DNA from 3 places in the Virgibacillus ihumii genome. Region 2 is predicted to be linked to each of the others. Evidence: a T-box and tRNA genes for the amino acid it is inferred to sense, from the RefSeq annotation. Region 2 holds a T-box; the other regions hold tRNA genes.
The links. The T-box of region 2 lies ahead of HUX68_RS05855 (valine--tRNA ligase). A T-box ahead of a tRNA ligase gene usually reads a tRNA of that ligase, here a tRNA-Val.

Region 1 (7,926 bases), 1.8 Mb from region 2:
TCCGGCAAATAAAGAACCTTCACGTTCGGCCCAGCATCAATTGTAAAATATGCCGGAATGCCCGATTCTCTTAATTCCTGTACTGCATGCATTACTGCCATTGTAGTATCATGCCAGTACGAAAAAGGCGGATTTGCAGCAAGTGTTGTCGCATGCATCTTCAGACAGTTCATTTCGGCAATAGATCCGACTTTTTCAAAATCCTTGTTTTGTATCCCTGCTTTAATCTGTTTCAAATCACTCGGAATGCTGTCCACCCAACTTGAATAAAACGGTGATGTCTCGACTGTCCGCTTCATTCCTTCCCTGCTGAGGACTTTTTTCGCATTCGATGACAGAACAACCGCCGCCACCCGGATGTCCCAATGATCTGCTGGTGCTACCGGCACAGCATACGAATCAGAACCATCTGCTTGTGTACCTTTTTCCCATTCAACAAATCCACCGTAAATGGAGCGGCATGCAGAACCGGATCCTTGCCTGGTTAATGCGGAGAGGGCCTTATCATCGATGTCGAGGTTCAACGCTCTTGCAGAAGCCGCTGCAAGGGCGGCAAATCCTGATGCAGAAGAAGCAAATCCGGCAGCCGTCGGCACATGATTGGTCGAGTGAACCTCTGCGAACAGATTATCCTTTCCCGCAGAGTTCCGGATAAGACTTAAAAAACTGGAAACACGATCATATTGTTTATCGACTACGGCTTTATCATTTAAATAAAAACGATCTTCAGTCAGCTCATTATGGAATTCAACAGAAGTAGTCGTATAAAATCCGTCCAATGTTAAAGAAAGGCTGTTATTCATAGGGAGAATCAGTGATTCATCCCGTTTCCCCCAATATTTTACCAGGGCGATATTCGTGTGTGCCTTAGCTGTTGCTTTCATGCGTATCCCCTCATTAGAAAACTTGGTTGTCACAAACCTTTAGGTGACAACCTTAGTTGAACTTATGCAGCAAGAAAGTTTTAATTTTCTTGACTGCTAAAACACATCTTTTTAGTTATTACGTAAAACAAATGGCCATACCGCATGTGCTCCGAATTTTCTTAGCTTCTCAGCCAATTGTCTGGAATGCACTTCATTTCGGGCCAGTGCAATAATACAGCCGCCATTTCCCCCGCCAGTTAATTTCGCACCTAATGCGCCTTCCTGCCGTGCAAAATAAATCAATCGGTTTAGACCAGCATCACTCACGCCAAGCGCTTCCAGTTCACGCTGGGCTTCATTCAGCATCTGACCAAGCAGATGTTTGCTGGCGGTTTCCAGCGCATTTCTTGCCCGATGCGTTATTTCTCCAATACGGTCCAACTTGTGTTGAATTCGCTTAGGAGCGGATCTCAGCAAGGTAGCGACTGATTCAACGGCTGAACGTGTGTCACCTACACGACCTGAATCGGCAACAATAAAATGGAAATCACCTTCCGGATTAATAAAATTAATCGGCTCATCTTTTTCATACCAAACCGGTGACCCTGAAGTAATCGTTAAGGTATCAATACCGCTGGGAACACCATGTGCATACGTTTCAGATATATTGGATAGATTAAGCAAATCCTGCTCTGAATATTTTTCGCCAAAAAACGCAAAAAGAGATTTGATTACTGCAATTGCAACAGAAGCACTCGAACCAAGCCCTTTTCCGGGTGGTATTGATGATTTAATCCGAATCATAAAATCCTCGCACGGGAGCTGCAAGTGCTTCATTGTCTCTTGAATACACGTTACAAGTCCTTCCAATGAATCGGGGGCGGATTCAATCGGACCCGTATAAAACGTACTGTTAATCTTAACCGATCCCGGTACATAATCAACAATTGACTCCACACCTACCAGCGGAAAAGGAATGGCGATTGCAGGCTGTCCGTGTACAACTGCGTGTTCGCCGATTAGAATCAATTTACTATGAGCTATTCCGATAGCTGTTTGTTCTGAAGTTGTTGCTTTTTCTGCACTCATTTTGTATATTCGTCCACCAATTCTTTAGCTTTTCCGACACGGATTTCTTTTTCATTCACCAATCGTTCAGCAATGATATCAATCATCTCCCCAGTAGCTCCTGCTGCGATTGCAACAGAACGAGAATGTAACGCCATATGACCTTTTTGAATTCCATCTGTTGCCAAGGCTTTTAACGCCCCGAGATTTTGGGCAAGTCCAACAGTTACAATAACCTGTGCGAGTTCACGGGCAGTCTCCACTCCCAAAATCTTCAATGAAACTTCAGCCATAGGATGTACGCGTATGGAACCACCTACCGTTCCGACTGACATCGGCAATTCCAGCTCACCAACAAGGTTTCCCTTATCATCTTTGGACCAAACTGTCATTGATCCATATTTTCCAAATCTAGCGGCATGAGCATGCGCCCCTGCTTCCACAGCACGCCAGTCATTCCCCGTTGCAATTACAATCGGGTCTATACCGTTCATTATACCTTTATTATGGGTAACAGCCCTATAGGGATCAGATGCTGCAAATTCATAGGCATGAATAACTCCATCCCGCACTGCTTCCCCCGAAAAATCATTCGTCGCCAGCAATTCAGGTGGTATGACACAACGTGCTTTGGCAAGACATCTATCCGGATAATTAGACAAAATCCGCAAATAAACCTTTCCACCCGTCAGTTTTTCAACTGTCGGCGCCAATGACTCGACCATTGTATTAATGATATTCGCTCCCATTGCATCACATGTGTTTATATAAACATGCAGGACAAGCATTTGTCCATACCGTGAATCGGAATTTTCATTTAAAACCCTGACTTCCAGATCCTCTGCTCCGCCGCCTCTGGCCATAAGACTTGGATATGAAGCATTGGCAGCATCAATTAATGCATCTTTTTCCTTTAGAATGGTTTCTTTTGCCGCTGCAAAATCGGAACAGCCAATTACCTGTATCTGGCCGATCATCACACGTTCACTGGATTCAGCAGTAAAACCCCCGGTTTCTCTGACAATTTTAGCAATGTGACTCGCAGAAGCAAGTATGGATGGCTCCTCCACTGCCATTGGTATAGTATATTCCTTATCATTAATCAAAAAATTCAAACCTAACCCCAATGGGAGCGGGAATGTCCCAATGACATTTTCTATCATTTTATCTGCAGTTTCGGCAGGCAGCGGCTCTTTTGAAAACAAAATTTCCATCTCATTTTCGGTAAAATCTTCCATTGTTGCGAGAAGCTCTCTGCGCTCTTCAACAGTCTTATTATAAAAGCCAGGAATTCGGGAAGTCTTCATACCATCTCATCCTTTAGATTATCATAAATTATATATGTTAATGAACTTATTTTTATAGTAATAAATTACTGTATCTATTATGTAAAAAAACAGCTAAAAATGCAAATAAACAAGGTTGTTGATAATCATAACGACCTTGTTTATCTGCTATTATAATATGTGTCATGTATTTCCGCCAGTTATTATGCTTGTATGGCACGGTCAGAATAGTGAGCCATGGAGGATTCGAACCTCCGACCCTCTGATTAAAAGTCAGATGCTCTGCCAGCTGAGCTAATGGCTCATGTTATGTAAAAGTCGTTCAGGATATCCGCAATTTTAAGTCGGTTATCCGCGTTTTTTATCGATGTATCCGCGATTTCAACCGTGATATCCGCGGATCATGAAAAAAGTGGCAATAAAAAAGGCTGGGCCACCAGGATTCGAACCTGGGATACACGGGATCAAAACCCGATGCCTTACCGCTTGGCTATGGCCCAACATGAACTAAGTATGGTGGAGGGGGAGAGATTCGAACTCCCGAACCCTGAGGGAGCGGATTTACAGTCCGCCGCGTTTAGCCACTTCGCTACCCCTCCCAATTTATTCTAGCCCGTATGGACAGTAATTATACAAAAAAATAAATGGTGCCGGCCAGAGGAATTGAACCCCCAACCTACTGATTACAAGTCAGTTGCTCTGCCAATTGAGCTAGACCGGCATTAAAAGAATGGTGGAGGATGCAGGGCTCGAACCTGCGACCCCCTGCTTGTAAGGCAGGTGCTCTCCCAGCTGAGCTAATCCTCCAATTATGGTGACCCGTACGGGATTCGAACCCGTGTTACCGCCGTGAAAGGGCGGTGTCTTAACCACTTGACCAACGGGCCCAGCAATGGTGTACGTATATATAATTGCATGTCTTGTCGGAAACCAACGAATTTTATTATATACAGATTTAATCTCTTTGTAAAGAGGTTTTTTTAATTCTCCAGAAGTTTTTCAAATCCTTGCGAGAGACCTCCAATAATCCTGCTGCTTCTTGTATAGAACATTCCCTTAATGAAATACTATTATTAGAAAACTTTGGTGCCACCAGGCCTTTGGGGGCGACCTTAATTGCATTTGTGCGGTTGAAAGTATATTACTTTCTTATCTGCCTTCGAAAAACAGGAAAAATCCCAGTCTTCAGCTGCAGAATAATAAAATTCATTTCAGGAAGGGGAGCATCATGAAGCGAGTAACATCGGAAGTGACCGCTGTATTTTGGATTACATTAGCAATTACACTGGCAATGGCTATTTGGGGTTCAGTTGCACCCGATCTTTTTGAAAAGATTTCAGGCTCCATCATGAGCTATATATCTGTTCATTTTGGTTGGTTTTATCTATTATCGGTAACGCTCTTTGTACTGATTTGTTTATATTTAATTTTTAGCCGTTACGGCAAAATAAGGCTAGGTAAACAAGGGGAAAAACCGGAATTCAGCTATCCTAGCTGGTTTGCCATGCTGTTCAGTGCCGGCATGGGCATAGGCCTTGTATTTTATGGCGTGGCATCACCAGTATCACATTATATGAAACATCCACCAATAGCCGATCCTGGTACTGTAGCAGCATTGGAGGATTCCCTGCGTATCACTTTTTTTCATTATGGGCTGCATGCATGGGCAATCTATGCGATTATTGCTTTGATCCTCGCCTATTTTACATTTCGAAAAGATAAACCAGCATTGGTCAGCATGACACTGGAACCTGTCTTTGGCGATAAAATGCATGGATTCATGGGAAAAATAATTGATGTAATAGCTGTATTTGCAACGATTGTCGGTGTAGCTACAACCTTGGGATTTGGCGCCACACAAATAAATGGTGGGTTCACTTACCTATTCGGAGTTGACAACGGATTTGTAGTCCAGTTAATAATTATATTAGTTGTTACCGTTTTGTTCATGCTATCCGCATATTCCGGACTCGGCAGAGGAATTAAATACTTAAGCAATACAAATATGGGACTTGCAACCATTTTGCTTATCGCAACACTTATACTTGGTCCAACCATGTATATTTTAAATTCCTTCACCGAAACCTTGGGCACCTACGTTAGGAGCATCCCTACCGAAAGTGTACGGATTGCTGCGAATAACCCTGAACAGCGTCAATGGGTTATGGATTGGACTGTGTTCTTCTGGGCATGGTGGATTGCCTGGTCTCCATTTGTAGGAATATTTATAGCGCGCGTATCCAGAGGGAGAACCATTCGTGAGTTTGTTTCAGGCGTCATGCTGGTTCCCAGTATTGTAAGCTTTATTTGGTTCGCGGTCTTTGGCATGACCGGTATTAATATGCAAAAAAACGGTACAGACCTTGCCGGATTGCCTGCGGAACAAATGTTATTCGGTATGTTTGATTACTTTCCAATGGGCACAGTGCTATCTATATTGGGTATTATGCTTATTGCAACTTTTTTTATTACCTCTGCTGATTCAGCCACATTCGTGCTGGGAATGCAAACGACAAACGGTTCTCTATCTCCATCAGCGGCTGTTAAATTTTCCTGGGGGATTGCCCAATCGGCAATTGCAGCAGTGCTTTTATACACCGGTGGACTGCAAGCATTGCAAAACGCCCTGATATCTGCCGCATTCCCGTTTTCAATTATCATGCTTATCATGGTTTATTCCTTTTTCAAATCACTTAAAAACGAAGGGAGATCAACAAAAGTTTAATTTAGCGGATGTATAGAAAAATCGTTTTGACAAGAATCCCTTCTGCAAATTTGTAAGAAGCGGATTCTTTTTATTCACGATGCAATTATAATTTGGGTTCCTCAACTCTTTCTTTCATCATATAATTAACATACGAATAAATATAATTGGGGAGGATTTTATGGTTGATTGGTTTGTCGGGTTGGACGGGCAGCCATTTATGACGTTTGGGGTAAGCCATATTATAATGCTGATTATTTATTTCTTAGGACTCATTCTATTTTTAACTGCACGCCACAAATTACGCAGAAATGCCAAACTGTACAATATAATCCGCTGGGGGCTGTTTGGAGTACTGGTTCTTTCAGAAATCACTTATCAGATTTGGGCTGCTGTCAACGAAATATGGAGTCTAAGCGAACATATTCCTTTGCATTTATGTGGGATAACGGGAATTACAGGGGCTATCGCTCTATTTAGTCACAATGAAAAATTAATTCATATTACATTTTTCTTCGGACTTGTCCCCGCATTTCTTGCAGTTGTAACACCTGAATTGCCATATGATATCCCACACTTCAGGTACTGGAAGTTTTTCATTCATCACATCGTTGTTTCCTGGGTCAGTTTATTTTTAGTGGTTGCAAATTCCACTAAAATAACGTTCAAATCAATGCTGGAAAGCTACGGATATATACTGCTGTATGCTGCTCTGATAGGATTTGTCGTAAACCCTGTGCTTGGATCAAATTATCTTTATTTATCACATACACCAACAGCTAGTACACCGCTCGACTTACTTGGCAGCGGATTTATATACTATTTTAATCTTTGCTTATTAGCATTAAGCGTATTTTTCGTCCAATATATAGCGTACAATTTCTCTTTAGGACTAAACAAACACCCAGGTAGTTTTGGGTGTTTGTCCCGTTATGAGTACATAAATGCAACCACCCATACGATAACAATAACTGGTAACGATACATAAAGAGACTGCCATAAAGCCATCTTTTGTTTTTTTATTAAGAAATATGCAACAAACAATTCCGCTACAGTGACAATTATGGCGAGGATAAACAGTAAGTTCATTAAAAATGCCACCTCCCTTAATTAATTTTACACATCTTCATGATTTTAGGAAATAATCTGTGCACATCTTTATGTTATTCCCTCTTAATCTTTATAAAAATATGATGAAATTTTCTAACAAAAAGGTTTACAAAGTAGGAGAAAAGTATTATTATATATTTAAATCGTTCTATATAGAAAACAAAATTAAAATAAAATACACTATATAGAACAAACGAAAGATAATTACAGGAGTGATTTAATGAAGACCCTAACGGACGTTTCAGAAGAAAAACAATCACTGCCAAACAGATTAGATTACAATCAATTACTAACGGATAACATATCAAATGCTTCCAATATCGGAAAAATTTATATGAAACCAAGAATTGCCGTTTTTATTCCGGCACATAACGAAGAAAAATCCATCCGTGATTGTTTAGGGGGGCTGCAGGATCAGAATTTACCCAAGGATATTGACCTTGATGTCTATGTAATTGTCGACAATTGTTCCGATCGAACTGAGGAAAAAGCAAGGCAAGCGGGTAAAGATTTTAATCTGAATCTTGAGGTTATCACTACAGAAAACAACAGCCAACGCAAAGTAGGTGCGTTAAACGCTGGCTGGAAGAGGATTTATGGTGATAATATGGATATCTATTTTAAACGATTGACTTCATATCAGGAAATTTATAAGCAATCGGTTAAAGCCATACTCGGCATGGATGCCGATAGCCGCTTGGCACCTGATGCATTAACTCATATGTGGGAGGGACTGATGAGTGCGAGAAACATAGGCGGCGTAATGGCTAAATACACAATGAGAATGCCAAAAAAGAAGAACTTAATTTCCAAAGATAATGTTCATTATGAGGAAATGATTGAAAGCGGCCAATATGGTGGACCAATCACACGCTGGTGGACACATCAGCAA
Region 2 (7,926 bases):
AGCCCAGACGTCCAATCTTGATTATTTCGCACAATACTACCGAAGCATGATTGATGAAGGAATTTTCCTTCCTCCATCACAGTTTGAAGGGTTGTTTTTATCTACCGCCCATACGGATGAAGACATTGAAAAAACAATTGCAGCAGTGCGAAAGGCATTTGAAGCTATCAAAAAATAATATTACGTATTCAAGCTATCCCGGGATGGGGTAGCTTTTCTACTGTTGTCCGCAAATCTGGTGAGTGTAGTCTTCTCTCTGAAAATTTCAGTAAAATGAATAACTTTGGAATATGTTTCATATAGATGAATAAGACATATAAGCATATGGAATATATGTTGAAGGGAGGAAATCACTTGGCTGATGATCAAGCGGTGTTTCGTTTTGATTTAAATGAATCACTTTACTTTGAAAAAGGACAGGAAGTTTTAGAGATGATGGGGGTTTCACTGGAGCCGGAAATTTCCATCCAACCGTTTCATGATTATATTTCAATTAGGGGAGTTATTGAGCTCCAAGGTACTTATAAGCGGCTTCCATCCAACGAAGATAATGCAGAGCCTGATAACCTGAATGATTATCACTCCAAAAGGTACGTCGAGAAGGTCGTAGAATTGGAAGATGATCGATCAGAGTTTTTACACAGGTTTCCAGTTGAGATCTCAATTCCAGTTAATCGGGTTAATGATCTGAATGATATAACCGTTGATATTGAATCGTTTGATTATGAAATACCCAATCAGACCCAAATGAAGTTAAGCTCCACGGTTCAAATTCATGGGATTGATAATCCGCAACAGGAATCAACAGTCCATGAGAAGGAGGATACAGCTTTTCTGCAGCGGGAGGATGAAACATTTGAATTTGATATAAAAGAAAAAGCAAACGAAGAAGAAATGAATTCTGATTCTGCAGAAGATTTTGTTTCAGAACTTCCGCAAATGCCAGAGGAAGAACCGGCAAATGAAACCGTAGAGGAAGAGGAGCGTTGGAAAAAGAAGAAGTCTCAGTCTCTGACAGAGTTTTTTAACAAGGATGTGAATGAGAAGGCAGAAGAGGAAATTCATCAGAATGATACGGCCCCGGAAGTAGAAATTACGGAAGCTGCCGATCCGTCAGAAATACCGGAAGCGCAAACAGATAATCTGGAAGATGTACGTTATCTGGCAGATGTATTTCAGACCGAGGAAGGTGAACAATACACGAGTATGCGCTTATGTATTGTCCAGGAGACAGATACGGTTGAAACAATTGCTGACCGATATCAGATATCTGCCGGACAACTGCTGAAACGGAACCGGTTAAGTAATGATGATTTGAAAGAGGGACAATTACTGTATATTCCATATCGAAAAAGTTAGAACCCTGATGCCCCTTGCTGATGCAGTAAGGGGTATTGCTTGGCAGGTGAAAGTATAAACTCTTTCTTACTGCATAAATGCAACAAAGACCGTCACCTAAAGGCTTGATGGCAACCAAGTTTTCCAACAGCCGGATTATGCTGTGGAATGAAACAATGGTTTTTACAGTTTATATTATTTGGTGGTGAATTGTATGGAGAATATCAGAAAAGCAGTTAGTGCGTATAACATATACCCAGTTAAATTCAAGCAGGAGACGGATCGGTTATATCAAGTTGATACCGGTCAACAAAAGTATGCCTTAAAGCAAAGCCGCATGAACAAGCAGGCATTATCTGTATGGGAGGATACGTATCGCCTAGCGTCTAAACATGATATTAAATCAATACTGCCGGTCTATTTAACCAACCATTCTAAGATATATACGGATCAGAATGATTTGATCTGCTATCTGTCCCCGTGGATTCCAAATAAAAAACTGGAAGAGGATATGCAATCCACCAGGACAATTGCTGAATGTATCGCTGAAGTACACGCAAAAACAAAAAAGGATTATCAAGTGGAACCGGAACCAATAATTGAAAAATTTTCTGAATACCGGAAACGATGTTCTACAATGCAGCGGAACTTGTTACATTATGTGGAAATGTTTGAACAGAATCGGTTCATGTCACCGTTTGAATTACAGGTCTGTACCCATTACCATCTATTAAACGAAACATTTCAGGAACTGGACTGGAAAATTGAACAATTTTGTTCTGAACTTGGTGATACAGCTGAATGGAACTATAGTCTGTGTCACGGAAACCTGAAAGAATCACATACATTGCACGGGGATCAACCCTATTTAATAAACTGGGAAAATGCTTTTTATGATAATGCAACAACTGATTTAATCCAATTTTTCAACCACAAGGTACGTTCTGATTATCAATCTTCCGATAAATTAATGGACTTTTTTTTCAGTTACATTTCAGGCAATCCATTAAAGCAGCAGGAGGTGTACTTATTTGTCATATCCTCGTTGAATCCGCGAACTTACATACAAATGATTGATGCGTATCATAATCGTTCTTCCGGTGATACAATGGTTTACCGGACGAAGGAACTGGAATATGCTTTTCGTCAGCTTAAATTTGGATTGTATTGTTCAAATTGGCTGGAAAAACATTTGTCTGATGGCAAATTGAATGGCAGTTAGATCCATTCGAGATAGAATGCTATAAACAGTCCGGTTAAAATTCCAAGCAGGAATACATCAAAGGTTGTTGGTATGAATAAGGTTCGGATTAATTGAAATATCAGGAGCGGCAGTGTAATCCGTTCACAAATGATAATGCATTTCCTGGCCCAAGGGGGAAGCCGGTAACGATAGTATCTTGCCATATTAATCACCTCTTTCGTTGCTGTTTAATAGTATATGATGAACCATTGTTCATTTGTGCAACAAAAACTGCATCAGCGGAATGTACTTTTCTGCTGGTTGCAGTTGATGAGATCAGATGACAGTGATAAAACAGTTGATTTTACCGGATATAACAGGTAAAATATACTCAAAATGAAAATGCAGTGACAGGGAAGAGTACAGAATAGTTGCCTTGCAGAGAGGGAAACAAATGCTGAAAGTTTCTCAGGATTAATTATTTTGGAAAGTCGCCCTTGATGCAGCCTCTTTGAACAGTTACTCTCTAATTAGAAGAGTGCCGGCTTTTGGCCGTTATCCATGAATGAAGTGCACAGACGTACGTTTGTGAACAAAGGTGGTACCACGGAATTGTATCCTTTTCGTCCTTTTTATATGGATGAAAGGGATTTTTTAATTTCTAAGGAGGCAACTAAAATGAGTGATGAACCGAAAACAAATATGTCATCAAAGTACAATCCTCGGAAAATCGAGCAAGGCCGATATCGGTATTGGGTCGATGGCAAGTTTTTTGAAGCAACAGGAGATAAGGCAAAGGAACCCTTTTCAATTGTGATTCCGCCTCCAAATGTAACCGGAAAACTGCATTTGGGACATGCATGGGACACAACCATGCAGGATACGATCTCCAGAATGAAACGCATGCAGGGATATGATGTACTGTGGCTCCCCGGAATGGACCATGCAGGGATTGCAACCCAGGCAAAAGTGGAAGCCAAATTAAAGGAGCAAGGTAAAAACCGCTATGACCTTGGACGTGAAAAATTTCTGGACACAGTTTGGGACTGGAAGGAAGAATATGCTGACTTTATTCGTTCGCAGTGGGAGAAACTGGGCTTAGGACTTGATTATTCCCGGGAACGCTTTACACTGGATGAAGGTTTATCGTCAGCGGTTCGCGAAGTTTTTGTAACACTGTATGAAAAAGAGTTAATTTATCGCGGGGAATATATTATTAATTGGGACCCGGATACAAAAACAGCGCTTTCCGATATCGAGGTGATTTATGAGGAAGTTCAGGGCAAGTTTTATCATATGCGGTATCCAATTAAAGACAGTGTTGAGACAATTGAAATCGCCACAACGCGTCCGGAAACAATGCTAGGTGATACTGCTGTTGCTGTGCATCCTGAAGATGACCGTTATAAGCATTTGATCGGGAAGACTGTTGTACTGCCAATCGTTGGACGTGAAATGGAAATCGTAGCTGATGAATATGTTGATATGGAAATGGGATCCGGAGCGGTAAAAATCACCCCGGCACACGATCCGAACGACTTTGAAATTGGTAATCGGCACAATCTGGAACGGATTCTTGTGATGAATGAGGATGGTTCCATGAACGAAAATGCCGGTGAATACCAGGGGATGGATCGTTTTGAGTGCCGGAAGCAAATTGTAAAAGATCTGCAGGAGCAAGGTGTTTTATTCGAAATTGAAGATCATACCCATCAGGTAGGTCATTCTGAGCGCAGTGGGGCTGTAGTTGAGCCGTATTTGTCAACACAGTGGTTCGTCAATATGCAGCCACTGGCTGATGCGGTTATCGACATGCAGCAAGACGACGGAAAAGTTAATTTTGTTCCAGAAAGGTTTGAGCGGACTTATCTGCATTGGATGGAAAATATCCGTGACTGGTGTATTTCCCGACAGTTATGGTGGGGGCACCGCATCCCAGCCTGGTACCATAAGGAAACGAACGAGCTTTATGTAGGTATAGAAGCACCTGCAGATATTGAAAACTGGGAGCAGGATGAAGATGTACTTGATACATGGTTTTCATCTGCATTGTGGCCTTTTTCTACAATGGGATGGCCGTCGGATACCGAAGATTTCAAACGATATTTCCCGACTGATGTTCTTGTAACGGGGTATGATATTATTTTCTTCTGGGTAGCCCGAATGATTTTTCAGTCGAAACAATTTACCGATGAACGCCCGTTTAAAGATGTGCTGATCCACGGCCTGATTCGTGACGCGGAAGGCCGGAAGATGAGTAAGTCGCTTGGTAATGGTGTCGATCCAATGGATGTCATTGATAAATATGGTGCAGATTCACTTCGCTATTTTCTTTTGACTGGTTCCACCCCGGGTCAGGATTTACGTTTTCACTGGGAAAAAATTGAAGCAACCTGGAACTTTGCCAATAAAGTATGGAATGCTTCACGTTTTTCACTCATGAATATGGAAGGTTTCACATACGAGGATATTGACCTTTCCGGTGAAAAGTCATTGGCGGATAAGTGGATATTAACCAGGTTAAATGAAACAATCGAACAGGTTACGAAGAATACGAACAAATATGAATTTGGTGAAGCAGGCCGTTATCTGTATAACTTTATTTGGGATGAATTATGCGACTGGTATATTGAAATGGCCAAATTACCGTTGTACGGGGATGACGAGAAGCAGAAACAGACGACCCAATCGGTTCTTGCTTATGTGCTGGATCAGACGATGCGTATGCTGCATCCGTACATGCCGTTTATTACGGAGGAAATCTGGCAGCAGCTGCCACATCTGGGTGAATCGATTACGGTAGCAGCATGGCCTGAATCCCGTGATGAGTTCCATGATGAAATGGCATCTGAAGAAATGAAGCGACTCGTTTCCATTATTAAGTTAGTTCGTAATATCCGTGCTGAAGTGGATACACCAATGTCGAAGCAGATTAGGTTGTTGATCCAGACGGAAAATGAAAAGATTACAGATGAGCTGGAAAATAATCGGGATTATTTGGACCGTTTCTGTAACCCAAGTGAACTAATTATCAGTACATCTGTGAATGTCCCTGATAAAGCAATGTCAGCTGTTGTAACCGGCGCTGAACTGTTCCTGCCGCTTGAAGGACTGATTGATTTTGACAAGGAAATCAGCCGTCTGGAAAAAGAACTTGATAAATGGAACAACGAGGTTACACGTGTGCAGAAAAAACTTTCGAATGAAGGATTTATAAACAAAGCACCAGAGTCAGTTGTAGAGGAAGAAAGGAAGAAAGAACAGGATTATAAAGAAAAGCAGGCAAAAGTAAAAGCACGATTAGAAGAATTAAAATCATAAAAACTTCCTTTTGGTAAAGCAGGAGCAGTTGACCACTGAAGGTTTGAAGCAACCGTGAATCCGATCCAGTTTTGGATTCACGGCTGTTTCTTTTTTAATGTCTACATTTCCAATTCAAAATCTTTCACGTATGCTTGCGGAGTCATAATCGCTTTGCCATCAAACTTATTGAGTGGCTTACCGTTTTTAACGCATTTTGGGGTGTTTGGTTGTGCGAGTGCCTGGCGGGCAATCCCGATAAAGTCAGCTTGATTTTGCTTTAGGACATTAGCTGCTTTTGAGGGGGTGACTCTCGCCTGATTACTCAAACTGTACTTTTAATAAGGGAAACATACTTTTCCAAAATATTAACATCACTTACAGCACTCAATGTCCGGGATCCAACTACATCCTCTATTTCGTTGAACAATAGACTGCCATCAATGGTGACCAAAAAATCAATTCCCACCATTCCGAAATCAAAGTATCGGATAATCGATTGAATCATGTTTCGTTCATTATTATGTAATGGGTACCATGAAGCGGAACCGCCCAACTTGTAGTTGGAACGAAAATCTGTAGAACTTGCCCGCAATACGGCACCGACAATTTCTTTTCCGACTACAAAAACCCGGACATCTTTGCCGGATTGAATGGAATCGGTTGATTGAACAATCATGTCGTTTGATGTAACAGCCGATAAACTAGTCTCCCATTCCCGTCTATTTTGAATCATATATACTTGCTGACCGCCACGTCCGTCAACCTCTTTTAAAACAATTGGATAGGGAATAGCAGGCCCATCCTCGGGCAGTTTCATTCCTTTTTTAAGAAAGATGGTATCTGTCATTGGAATAGCAAGCTTATTAAGGTGGAAATGGGTAAGTGCCTTATCGTTGCATATTTCCGAAATGGCAGCGGAATTATGAACTTTTACTCCCAGTGCTTCCAGAAATATGCTGAGCATCGGGTCAATTGTCCGTACCACGGCAAAATTGGGAAGATGGACCGGTTTATTACCGATTAAAATCGTTTGTTTGTTATGGATTATTCCAGTGGTAATTTCTTCCCTCATGATTAATTGCAGGGATAATTCCTGTTTTTGTGCTTCTTCGATAAACCACCGGATAAACGAGTTATTCTGTTTAGCATCCTGTTTCCGGTAAATCAGCCACCCTTTTGATTTCATAGGCTACCGCCGCTTTCAATACATGCCAGCACATGATCTATCATAGACTCTGCAACATTGACCCCAGTACAATCATAAATATTACGTATGTGGGCATTTGAATTTATTTCACAAATAAGTGGACTTTCATTTGGCCCGAAAAGTAAGTCGACTCCGGCAAAGTCTGCACCAATTGCTTGTGCGGCTGCAATTGCCAGATTTTTTTCATCGGTTGTCGGTTGATGGGTTTGCATCTTCCCGCCTGCAGTTACATTGGCACGAAAATCATTTTGTGCATGTCTGGTCATTGCAGCAACAACTTTTTCACCGGTAACATGAAGGCGGATGTCTCTGCCGTAACTGGTTGAAACAAACTCCTGCAAAACGAACGGTTTACCTTGCAGTTCGGATAATTTCGTATGCATTTCCTGTTTATTATGTACGAGGTAAACCTGTTCTCCGAATGATCCAAAGGCTTCCTTAATGACCATGGGAAATCCTAATTCATTTATTGCTTCTTGATAGTCACCTGGATCAAAAGCTACTGATGGTGCAAACATTTTCGGTGATACAATCGTTTTGGGTATCGGGAGTTTATGGGCTGCGATTGTTTGATATGAAGCGATTTTATCATCACTGATTTCAATTGTCCGTGAATTGTTAAAGACACGGACACCCATTAGTTCAAGTTGTCGTGCCAGATAGATATCTTTATCCGTGAAAATGACAAAATCAGGTAATGTTATGGTCGAATCCCGGATGATATCGAGTGAATTGTTCGTTAAATAGGTCAATAATTGGTTATTTTTGATGATTTTTGTTTGAACATTCCGATGTAATGCTGCTGCCTGAATCCATTCAGCAAAATCAAGAAATTTATTTCCCGGTAAATAACCGTTATAAATAATCCATCCCTTTGGGTTCATTGCAATATTTT
Region 3 (7,926 bases), 1.7 Mb from region 2:
TCCAATCAGTGCTCTACCTCCGGTACGCTTCCCTTGAGGCTAGCCCTAAAGCTATTTCGGAGAGAACCAGCTATCTCCGTGTTCGATTGGCATTTCACCCCTACCCACACCTCATCCCCGCATTTTTCAGCATACGTGGGTTCGGGCCTCCAGTCAGTGTTACCTGACTTTCACCCTGGACATGGGTAGATCACACGGTTTCGGGTCTACGACCGCATACTCATTCGCCCTGTTCAGACTCGCTTTCGCTGCGGCTCCGTGTCTTCCACTTAACCTTGCATACGATCGTAACTCGCCGGTCCATTCTACAAAAGGTACGCCGTCACCCATTAACGGGCTTCGACTACTTGTAAGCGCACGGTTTCAGGTTCTCTTTCACTCCCCTTCCGGGGTGCTTTTCACCTTTCCCTCACGGTACTGGTTCACTATCGGTCACTGGGGAGTATTTAGCCTTGGGAGATGGTCCTCCCGGATTCCGACGGAATTCCTCGTGTTCCGTCGTACTCAGGATCCACTCCGGAGGAGACGCATTTTCGACTACAGGGCTCTTACCTTCTTCGGCCGGCCATTCCAGGCCGATTCGTCTAATGCATCTCTTGGTAACTCCAATGGAGTGTCCTACAACCCCAGAAAGCAAGCTTTCTGGTTTGGGCTGCTTCCGTTTCGCTCGCCGCTACTCGGGAAATCGCGTTTGCTTTCTCTTCCTCCGGGTACTGAGATGTTTCAGTTCCCCGGGTGTGCCTCGCGTACCCTATGTATTCAGATACACGTCCTGTTCCATTACGAACAGCGGGTTCCCCCATTCGGAAATCCCCGGATCGAAGTCTACTTACGACTCCCCGGGGCATATCGGTGTTAGTCCCGTCCTTCTTCGGCTCCCAGTGCCAAGGCATTCACCGTGCGCCCTTCTTCACTTAACTATGAATAGACGTACTTCTTCTTCGCCTTCGCTTTTGATTTGATGTCGTTGATCTTGCTTATTCAGTTTTCAAGGTACAAATGAGAGAATTTACTCCCTCAAAACTGAACCAAACAACCAAGTATGCCTTCCGTAATAATCCTTAGAAAGGAGGTGATCCAGCCGCACCTTCCGATACGGCTACCTTGTTACGACTTCACCCCAATCATTGGCCCCACCTTCGGCGGCTGGCTCCAAAAGGTTACCTCACCGACTTCGGGTGTTGCCAACTCTCGTGGTGTGACGGGCGGTGTGTACAAGGCCCGGGAACGTATTCACCGCGGCATGCTGATCCGCGATTACTAGCGATTCCGGCTTCATGCAGGCGAGTTGCAGCCTGCAATCCGAACTGAGAATGGTTTTATGGGATTTGCTACACCTTGCGGCTTCGCTGCCCTCTGTTCCATCCATTGTAGCACGTGTGTAGCCCAGGTCATAAGGGGCATGATGATTTGACGTCATCCCCACCTTCCTCCGGTTTGTCACCGGCAGTCACCTTAGAGTGCCCAACTGAATGCTGGCAACTAAGATCAAGGGTTGCGCTCGTTGCGGGACTTAACCCAACATCTCACGACACGAGCTGACGACAACCATGCACCACCTGTCACTCTGTCCCCGAAGGGAACACGCTGTCTCCAGCGCTGGCAGAGGATGTCAAGACCTGGTAAGGTTCTTCGCGTTGCTTCGAATTAAACCACATGCTCCACCGCTTGTGCGGGCCCCCGTCAATTCTTTTGAGTTTCAGCCTTGCGGCCGTACTCCCCAGGCGGAGTGCTTAATGCGTTAACTGCAGCACTAAGGGGCGGAAACCCCCTAACACCTAGCACTCAACGTTTACGGCGTGGACTACCAGGGTATCTAATCCTGTTCGCTCCCCACGCTTTCGCTCCTCAGCGTCAGTTACAGACCAGAGAGTCGCCTTCGCCACTGGTGTTCCTCCACATCTCTACGCATTTCACCGCTACACGTGGAATTCCACTCTCCTCTTCTGTACTCAAGTCCTCCAGTTTCCAATGACCATTCGCGGTTGAGCCGCGAGATTTCACATCAGACTTAAAAGACCGCCTGCGAGCGCTTTACGCCCAATAATTCCGGACAACGCTTGCCCCCTACGTATTACCGCGGCTGCTGGCACGTAGTTAGCCGGGGCTTTCTGGTCAGGTACCGTCACGGTACCGCCTTATTCAAACGGTACTTGTTCTTCCCTGACAACAGAGTTTTACGATCCGAAAACCTTCATCACTCACGCGGCGTTGCACCGTCAGACTTTCGTCCATTGCGGATGATTCCCTACTGCTGCCTCCCGTAGGAGTCTGGGCCGTGTCTCAGTCCCAGTGTGGCCGATCACCCTCTCAGGTCGGCTACGCATCGTCGCCTTGGTAAGCTCTTACCCCACCAACTAGCTAATGCGCCGCGGGCCCATCTGTAAGTGACAGCTAAAAGCCGCCTTTCATCACGTCATCATGCGATGACGCGCTTCATTCGGTATTAGCCCCGGTTTCCCGGAGTTATCCCAATCTTACAGGCAGGTTGCCCACGTGTTACTCACCCGTCCGACGCTCGTTCCACAAGCTTCCACCCGAAGGCTTCCGCTTGCTTCCCGCGCTCGACTTGCATGTATTAGGCACGTCGCCAGCGTTCGTCCTGAGCCAAGATCAAACTCTCCATAGAAAGTTGATATATGATTGACACCAATCAACCATAGCTTAGCTTCGTAAATTGAATCCAGGGGAAAGCTTTTGCTTTCGTCCTGTTTCTTGACATACTGGTTGTTTTGTTCAGTTTTCAAAGAGCAAATTTATTGCGCCGCTTCAAAACAGCGACCTAATTAATATACCATCTTCTCAAAAACAAAGTCAATATCTTTTTTTAATGTTTTTGAAAAAATAAATGATATTTTGGTGGAGCCTAGCGGGATCGAACCGCTGACCTCCTGCGTGCAAGGCAGGCGCTCTCCCAGCTGAGCTAAGGCCCCAAAGATGGTCGGGAAGACAGGATTCGAACCTGCGACCCCATGGTCCCAAACCATGTGCTCTACCAAGCTGAGCTACTTCCCGTAAATGGCGCGCCCGAGAGGAGTCGAACCCCTAACCTTCTGATCCGTAGTCAGACGCTCTATCCAATTGAGCTACGGGCGCTTCTGGTGCCGAGGGCCGGACTCGAACCGGCACGGTAGTAGACCTACCGCAGGATTTTAAGTCCTGTGCGTCTGCCCATTCCGCCACCCCGGCTTGGCTTATTTGTTTATATTGGAGCGGAAGACGGGATTCGAACCCGCGACCCCCACCTTGGCAAGGTGGTGTTCTACCACTGAACTACTTCCGCAGTATGTATTTGAAATGGTGCGGGTGGAGGGACTTGAACCCCCACGTCGCGAGACACTAGATCCTAAATCTAGCGCGTCTGCCAATTCCGCCACACCCGCATTAAATGGTGAGCCATGGAGGATTCGAACCTCCGACCCTCTGATTAAAAGTCAGATGCTCTGCCAGCTGAGCTAATGGCTCACAATAATTTTTAATTAAAAAAGAAAATGGTGCCGGCCAGAGGAATTGAACCCCCAACCTACTGATTACAAGTCAGTTGCTCTGCCAATTGAGCTAGACCGGCATTAAAAGAATGGTGGAGGATGCAGGGCTCGAACCTGCGACCCCCTGCTTGTAAGGCAGGTGCTCTCCCAGCTGAGCTAATCCTCCCACACATATGTAAAGCCTGGCGGCGTCCTACTCTTGCAGGGGCAAAGCCCCAACTACCATCGGCGCTGGAGAGCTTAACTGCTGTGTTCGGCATGGGAACAGGTGTGACCTCTCCGCTATTGCTACCAGACCTTCGGGCTGGAACCATGACATCTTTCGTCACGATGTTCTCCCTCATTTTTCAAGACAAGATATATTATAGGCATTTTCGATAAAAAATGCAAGAGCTATTCAGGAATTTATACCCTGAAAACTGAATAAGCGTATATGCAACGCACCATCAAAAGCTGTTTAGTTAAGTCCTCGATCGATTAGTATCCGTCAGCTCCACGTGTCACCACGCTTCCACCTCGGACCTATCTACCTCATCGTCTCTGAGGGATCTTACTCACTCGAAGTGATGGGAAGTTTCATCTTGAGGGGGGCTTCATGCTTAGATGCTTTCAGCACTTATCCTTGCCACACGTAGCTACCCAGCTGTGCTCCTGGCGGAACAACTGGTACACCAGCGGTGTGTCCATCCCGGTCCTCTCGTACTAAGGACAGCTCCTCGCAAACTTCCAACGCCCACGACGGATAGGGACCGAACTGTCTCACGACGTTCTGAACCCAGCTCGCGTACCGCTTTAATGGGCGAACAGCCCAACCCTTGGGACCGACTACAGCCCCAGGATGCGATGAGCCGACATCGAGGTGCCAAACCTCCCCGTCGATGTGAACTCTTGGGGGAGATAAGCCTGTTATCCCCGGGGTAGCTTTTATCCGTTGAGCGATGGCCCTTCCATGCGGAACCACCGGATCACTAAGCCCGACTTTCGTCCCTGCTCGACTTGTAGGTCTCGCAGTCAAGCTCCCTTCTGCCTTTACACTCATGCGAATGATTTCCAACCATTCTGAGGGAACCTTTGGGCGCCTCCGTTACCTTTTGGGAGGCGACCGCCCCAGTCAAACTGCCCGCCTGACACTGTCTCCGGACCGGATTACGGCCCTGGGTTAGAAGGTCCGTACAGCCAGGGTGGTATCCCACGGGTGCCTCCACCGAAGCTGGCGCTCCGGGTTCAATGGCTCCCACCTATCCTGTACAAGCTGTACCAACATTCAATATCAGGCTACAGTAAAGCTCCACGGGGTCTTTCCGTCCTGTCGCGGGTAATGTGCATCTTCACACATCGTATAATTTCACCGGGTCTCTCGTTGAGACAGTGCCCAAGTCGTTGCACCTTTCGTGCGGGTCGGAACTTACCCGACAAGGAATTTCGCTACCTTAGGACCGTTATAGTTACGGCCGCCGTTTACTGGGGCTTCGGTTCTGCGCTTCGCACCGAAGTGCTAACGCTTCCCCTTAACCTTCCAGCACCGGGCAGGTGTCAGCCCCTATACTTCGCCTTTCGGCTTCGCAGAGACCTGTGTTTTTGCTAAACAGTCGCTTGGGCCTATTCACTGCGGCTCACTCGTAAGCAAGCACCCCTTCTCCCGAAGTTACGGGGTCATTTTGCCGAGTTCCTTAACGAGAGTTCTCCCGCTCACCTTAGGATTCTCTCCTCGCCTACCTGTGTCGGTTTGCGGTACGGGCACCTATGAACTCACTAGAGGCTTTTCTTGGCAGTGTGGATGCAGGAACTTCGGTACTCTATTTCCCTCCCCATCACAGCTCGGCATTATTGGACGGATTTACCTATCCAACTGCCTTACTGCTTGGACGCACACGTCCATCGGTGCGCTTTCCTTCTCCTCCTGCGTCCCCCCGTCGCTCAAACGCTCATGAGGTGGTACAGGAATATCGACCTGTTGTCCATCGCCTACGCCTTTCGGCCTCGGCTTAGGTCCCGACTAACCCTGAGAGGACGAGCCTTCCTCAGGAAACCTTAGGCTTTCGGTGAAAGAGATTCTCACTCTTTTTTCGCTACTCATACCGGCATTCTCACTTCCAGGTGCTCCACCAGTCCTCACGGTCTGACTTCACAGCGCCTGGAACGCTCTCCTACCATTGTTCGAAGAACAATCCGCAGCTTCGGTGATACGTTTAGCCCCGGTACATTTTCGGCGCAGCGTCACTCGACCAGTGAGCTATTACGCACTCTTTAAATGATGGCTGCTTCTAAGCCAACATCCTGGTTGTCTGGGCAACGCCACATCCTTTTCCACTTAACGTATACTTTGGGACCTTAGCTGGCGGTCTGGGCTGTTTCCCTTTCGACTATGAACCTTATCACCCATAGTCTGACTCCCAAGGCTACGTAACCGGCATTCGGAGTTTGACTGAATTCGGTAACCCGGTGAGGGCCCCTCGTCCAATCAGTGCTCTACCTCCGGTACGCTTCCCTTGAGGCTAGCCCTAAAGCTATTTCGGAGAGAACCAGCTATCTCCGTGTTCGATTGGCATTTCACCCCTACCCACACCTCATCCCCGCATTTTTCAGCATACGTGGGTTCGGGCCTCCAGTCAGTGTTACCTGACTTTCACCCTGGACATGGGTAGATCACACGGTTTCGGGTCTACGACCGCATACTCATTCGCCCTGTTCAGACTCGCTTTCGCTGCGGCTCCGTGTCTTCCACTTAACCTTGCATACGATCGTAACTCGCCGGTCCATTCTACAAAAGGTACGCCGTCACCCATTAACGGGCTTCGACTACTTGTAAGCGCACGGTTTCAGGTTCTCTTTCACTCCCCTTCCGGGGTGCTTTTCACCTTTCCCTCACGGTACTGGTTCACTATCGGTCACTGGGGAGTATTTAGCCTTGGGAGATGGTCCTCCCGGATTCCGACGGAATTCCTCGTGTTCCGTCGTACTCAGGATCCACTCCGGAGGAGACGCATTTTCGACTACAGGGCTCTTACCTTCTTCGGCCGGCCATTCCAGGCCGATTCGTCTAATGCATCTCTTGGTAACTCCAATGGAGTGTCCTACAACCCCAGAAAGCAAGCTTTCTGGTTTGGGCTGCTTCCGTTTCGCTCGCCGCTACTCGGGAAATCGCGTTTGCTTTCTCTTCCTCCGGGTACTGAGATGTTTCAGTTCCCCGGGTGTGCCTCGCGTACCCTATGTATTCAGATACACGTCCTGTTCCATTACGAACAGCGGGTTCCCCCATTCGGAAATCCCCGGATCGAAGTCTACTTACGACTCCCCGGGGCATATCGGTGTTAGTCCCGTCCTTCTTCGGCTCCCAGTGCCAAGGCATTCACCGTGCGCCCTTCTTCACTTAACTATGAATAGACGTACTTCTTCTTCGCCTTCGCTTTTGATTTGATGTCGTTGATCTTGCTTATTCAGTTTTCAAGGTACAAATGAGAGAATTTACTCCCTCAAAACTGAACCAAACAACCAAGTATGCCTTCCGTAATAATCCTTAGAAAGGAGGTGATCCAGCCGCACCTTCCGATACGGCTACCTTGTTACGACTTCACCCCAATCATTGGCCCCACCTTCGGCGGCTGGCTCCAAAAGGTTACCTCACCGACTTCGGGTGTTGCCAACTCTCGTGGTGTGACGGGCGGTGTGTACAAGGCCCGGGAACGTATTCACCGCGGCATGCTGATCCGCGATTACTAGCGATTCCGGCTTCATGCAGGCGAGTTGCAGCCTGCAATCCGAACTGAGAATGGTTTTATGGGATTTGCTACACCTTGCGGCTTCGCTGCCCTCTGTTCCATCCATTGTAGCACGTGTGTAGCCCAGGTCATAAGGGGCATGATGATTTGACGTCATCCCCACCTTCCTCCGGTTTGTCACCGGCAGTCACCTTAGAGTGCCCAACTGAATGCTGGCAACTAAGATCAAGGGTTGCGCTCGTTGCGGGACTTAACCCAACATCTCACGACACGAGCTGACGACAACCATGCACCACCTGTCACTCTGTCCCCGAAGGGAACACGCTGTCTCCAGCGCTGGCAGAGGATGTCAAGACCTGGTAAGGTTCTTCGCGTTGCTTCGAATTAAACCACATGCTCCACCGCTTGTGCGGGCCCCCGTCAATTCTTTTGAGTTTCAGCCTTGCGGCCGTACTCCCCAGGCGGAGTGCTTAATGCGTTAACTGCAGCACTAAGGGGCGGAAACCCCCTAACACCTAGCACTCAACGTTTACGGCGTGGACTACCAGGGTATCTAATCCTGTTCGCTCCCCACGCTTTCGCTCCTCAGCGTCAGTTACAGACCAGAGAGTCGCCTTCGCCACTGGTGTTCCTCCACATCTCTACGCATTTCACCGCTACACGTGGAATTCCACTCTCCTCTTCTGTACTCAAGTCCTCCAGTTTCCAATGACCATTCG

Region 1: it has a tRNA-Val gene. The T-box ahead of HUX68_RS05855 (valine--tRNA ligase) is inferred to sense a tRNA for this amino acid. The anticodon was not compared.
Region 3: it has a tRNA-Val gene. The T-box ahead of HUX68_RS05855 (valine--tRNA ligase) is inferred to sense a tRNA for this amino acid. The anticodon was not compared.

What each region holds. Positions count from the first base shown of each region.
Region 1 covers NZ_CACVAN010000001.1:2,916,678-2,924,603, reverse strand. Annotated here, with positions in the region: gene mvaD (diphosphomevalonate decarboxylase) at 1-884, opposite strand, end outside; gene mvk (mevalonate kinase) at 996-1,955, opposite strand; gene HUX68_RS14295 (hydroxymethylglutaryl-CoA reductase, degradative) at 1,952-3,241, opposite strand; tRNA gene HUX68_RS14290 (tRNA-Lys) at 3,452-3,524, opposite strand; tRNA gene HUX68_RS14285 (tRNA-Gln) at 3,649-3,720, opposite strand; tRNA gene HUX68_RS14280 (tRNA-Tyr) at 3,735-3,819, opposite strand; tRNA gene HUX68_RS14275 (tRNA-Thr) at 3,866-3,941, opposite strand; tRNA gene HUX68_RS14270 (tRNA-Val) at 3,952-4,027, opposite strand; tRNA gene HUX68_RS14265 (tRNA-Glu) at 4,033-4,107, opposite strand; gene HUX68_RS14260 (glycine betaine uptake BCCT transporter) at 4,449-5,945, shown strand; gene HUX68_RS14255 (YwaF family protein) at 6,106-6,912, shown strand; gene HUX68_RS14250 (glycosyltransferase family 2 protein) at 7,255-7,926, shown strand, end outside.
Region 2 covers NZ_CACVAN010000001.1:1,161,879-1,169,804, reverse strand. Annotated here, with positions in the region: gene hemL (glutamate-1-semialdehyde 2,1-aminomutase) at 1-178, shown strand, start outside; gene HUX68_RS05870 (LysM peptidoglycan-binding domain-containing protein) at 355-1,359, shown strand; gene HUX68_RS05865 (phosphotransferase) at 1,553-2,560, shown strand; gene HUX68_RS05860 (hypothetical protein) at 2,557-2,745, opposite strand; T-box leader at 2,920-3,155, shown strand; gene HUX68_RS05855 (valine--tRNA ligase) at 3,200-5,842, shown strand; gene HUX68_RS05850 (ATP-grasp domain-containing protein) at 6,147-7,010, opposite strand; gene HUX68_RS05845 (ATP-grasp domain-containing protein) at 7,007-7,915, opposite strand.
Region 3 covers NZ_CACVAN010000001.1:2,831,951-2,839,876, reverse strand. Annotated here, with positions in the region: rRNA gene HUX68_RS13790 (23S ribosomal RNA) at 1-920, opposite strand, end outside; rRNA gene HUX68_RS13785 (16S ribosomal RNA) at 1,066-2,629, opposite strand; tRNA gene HUX68_RS13780 (tRNA-Ala) at 2,858-2,933, opposite strand; tRNA gene HUX68_RS13775 (tRNA-Pro) at 2,939-3,015, opposite strand; tRNA gene HUX68_RS13770 (tRNA-Arg) at 3,020-3,096, opposite strand; tRNA gene HUX68_RS13765 (tRNA-Leu) at 3,100-3,189, opposite strand; tRNA gene HUX68_RS13760 (tRNA-Gly) at 3,209-3,283, opposite strand; tRNA gene HUX68_RS13755 (tRNA-Leu) at 3,299-3,383, opposite strand; tRNA gene HUX68_RS13750 (tRNA-Lys) at 3,390-3,465, opposite strand; tRNA gene HUX68_RS13745 (tRNA-Thr) at 3,493-3,568, opposite strand; tRNA gene HUX68_RS13740 (tRNA-Val) at 3,579-3,654, opposite strand; rRNA gene rrf (5S ribosomal RNA) at 3,669-3,784, opposite strand; rRNA gene HUX68_RS13730 (23S ribosomal RNA) at 3,946-6,864, opposite strand; rRNA gene HUX68_RS13725 (16S ribosomal RNA) at 7,010-7,926, opposite strand, start outside.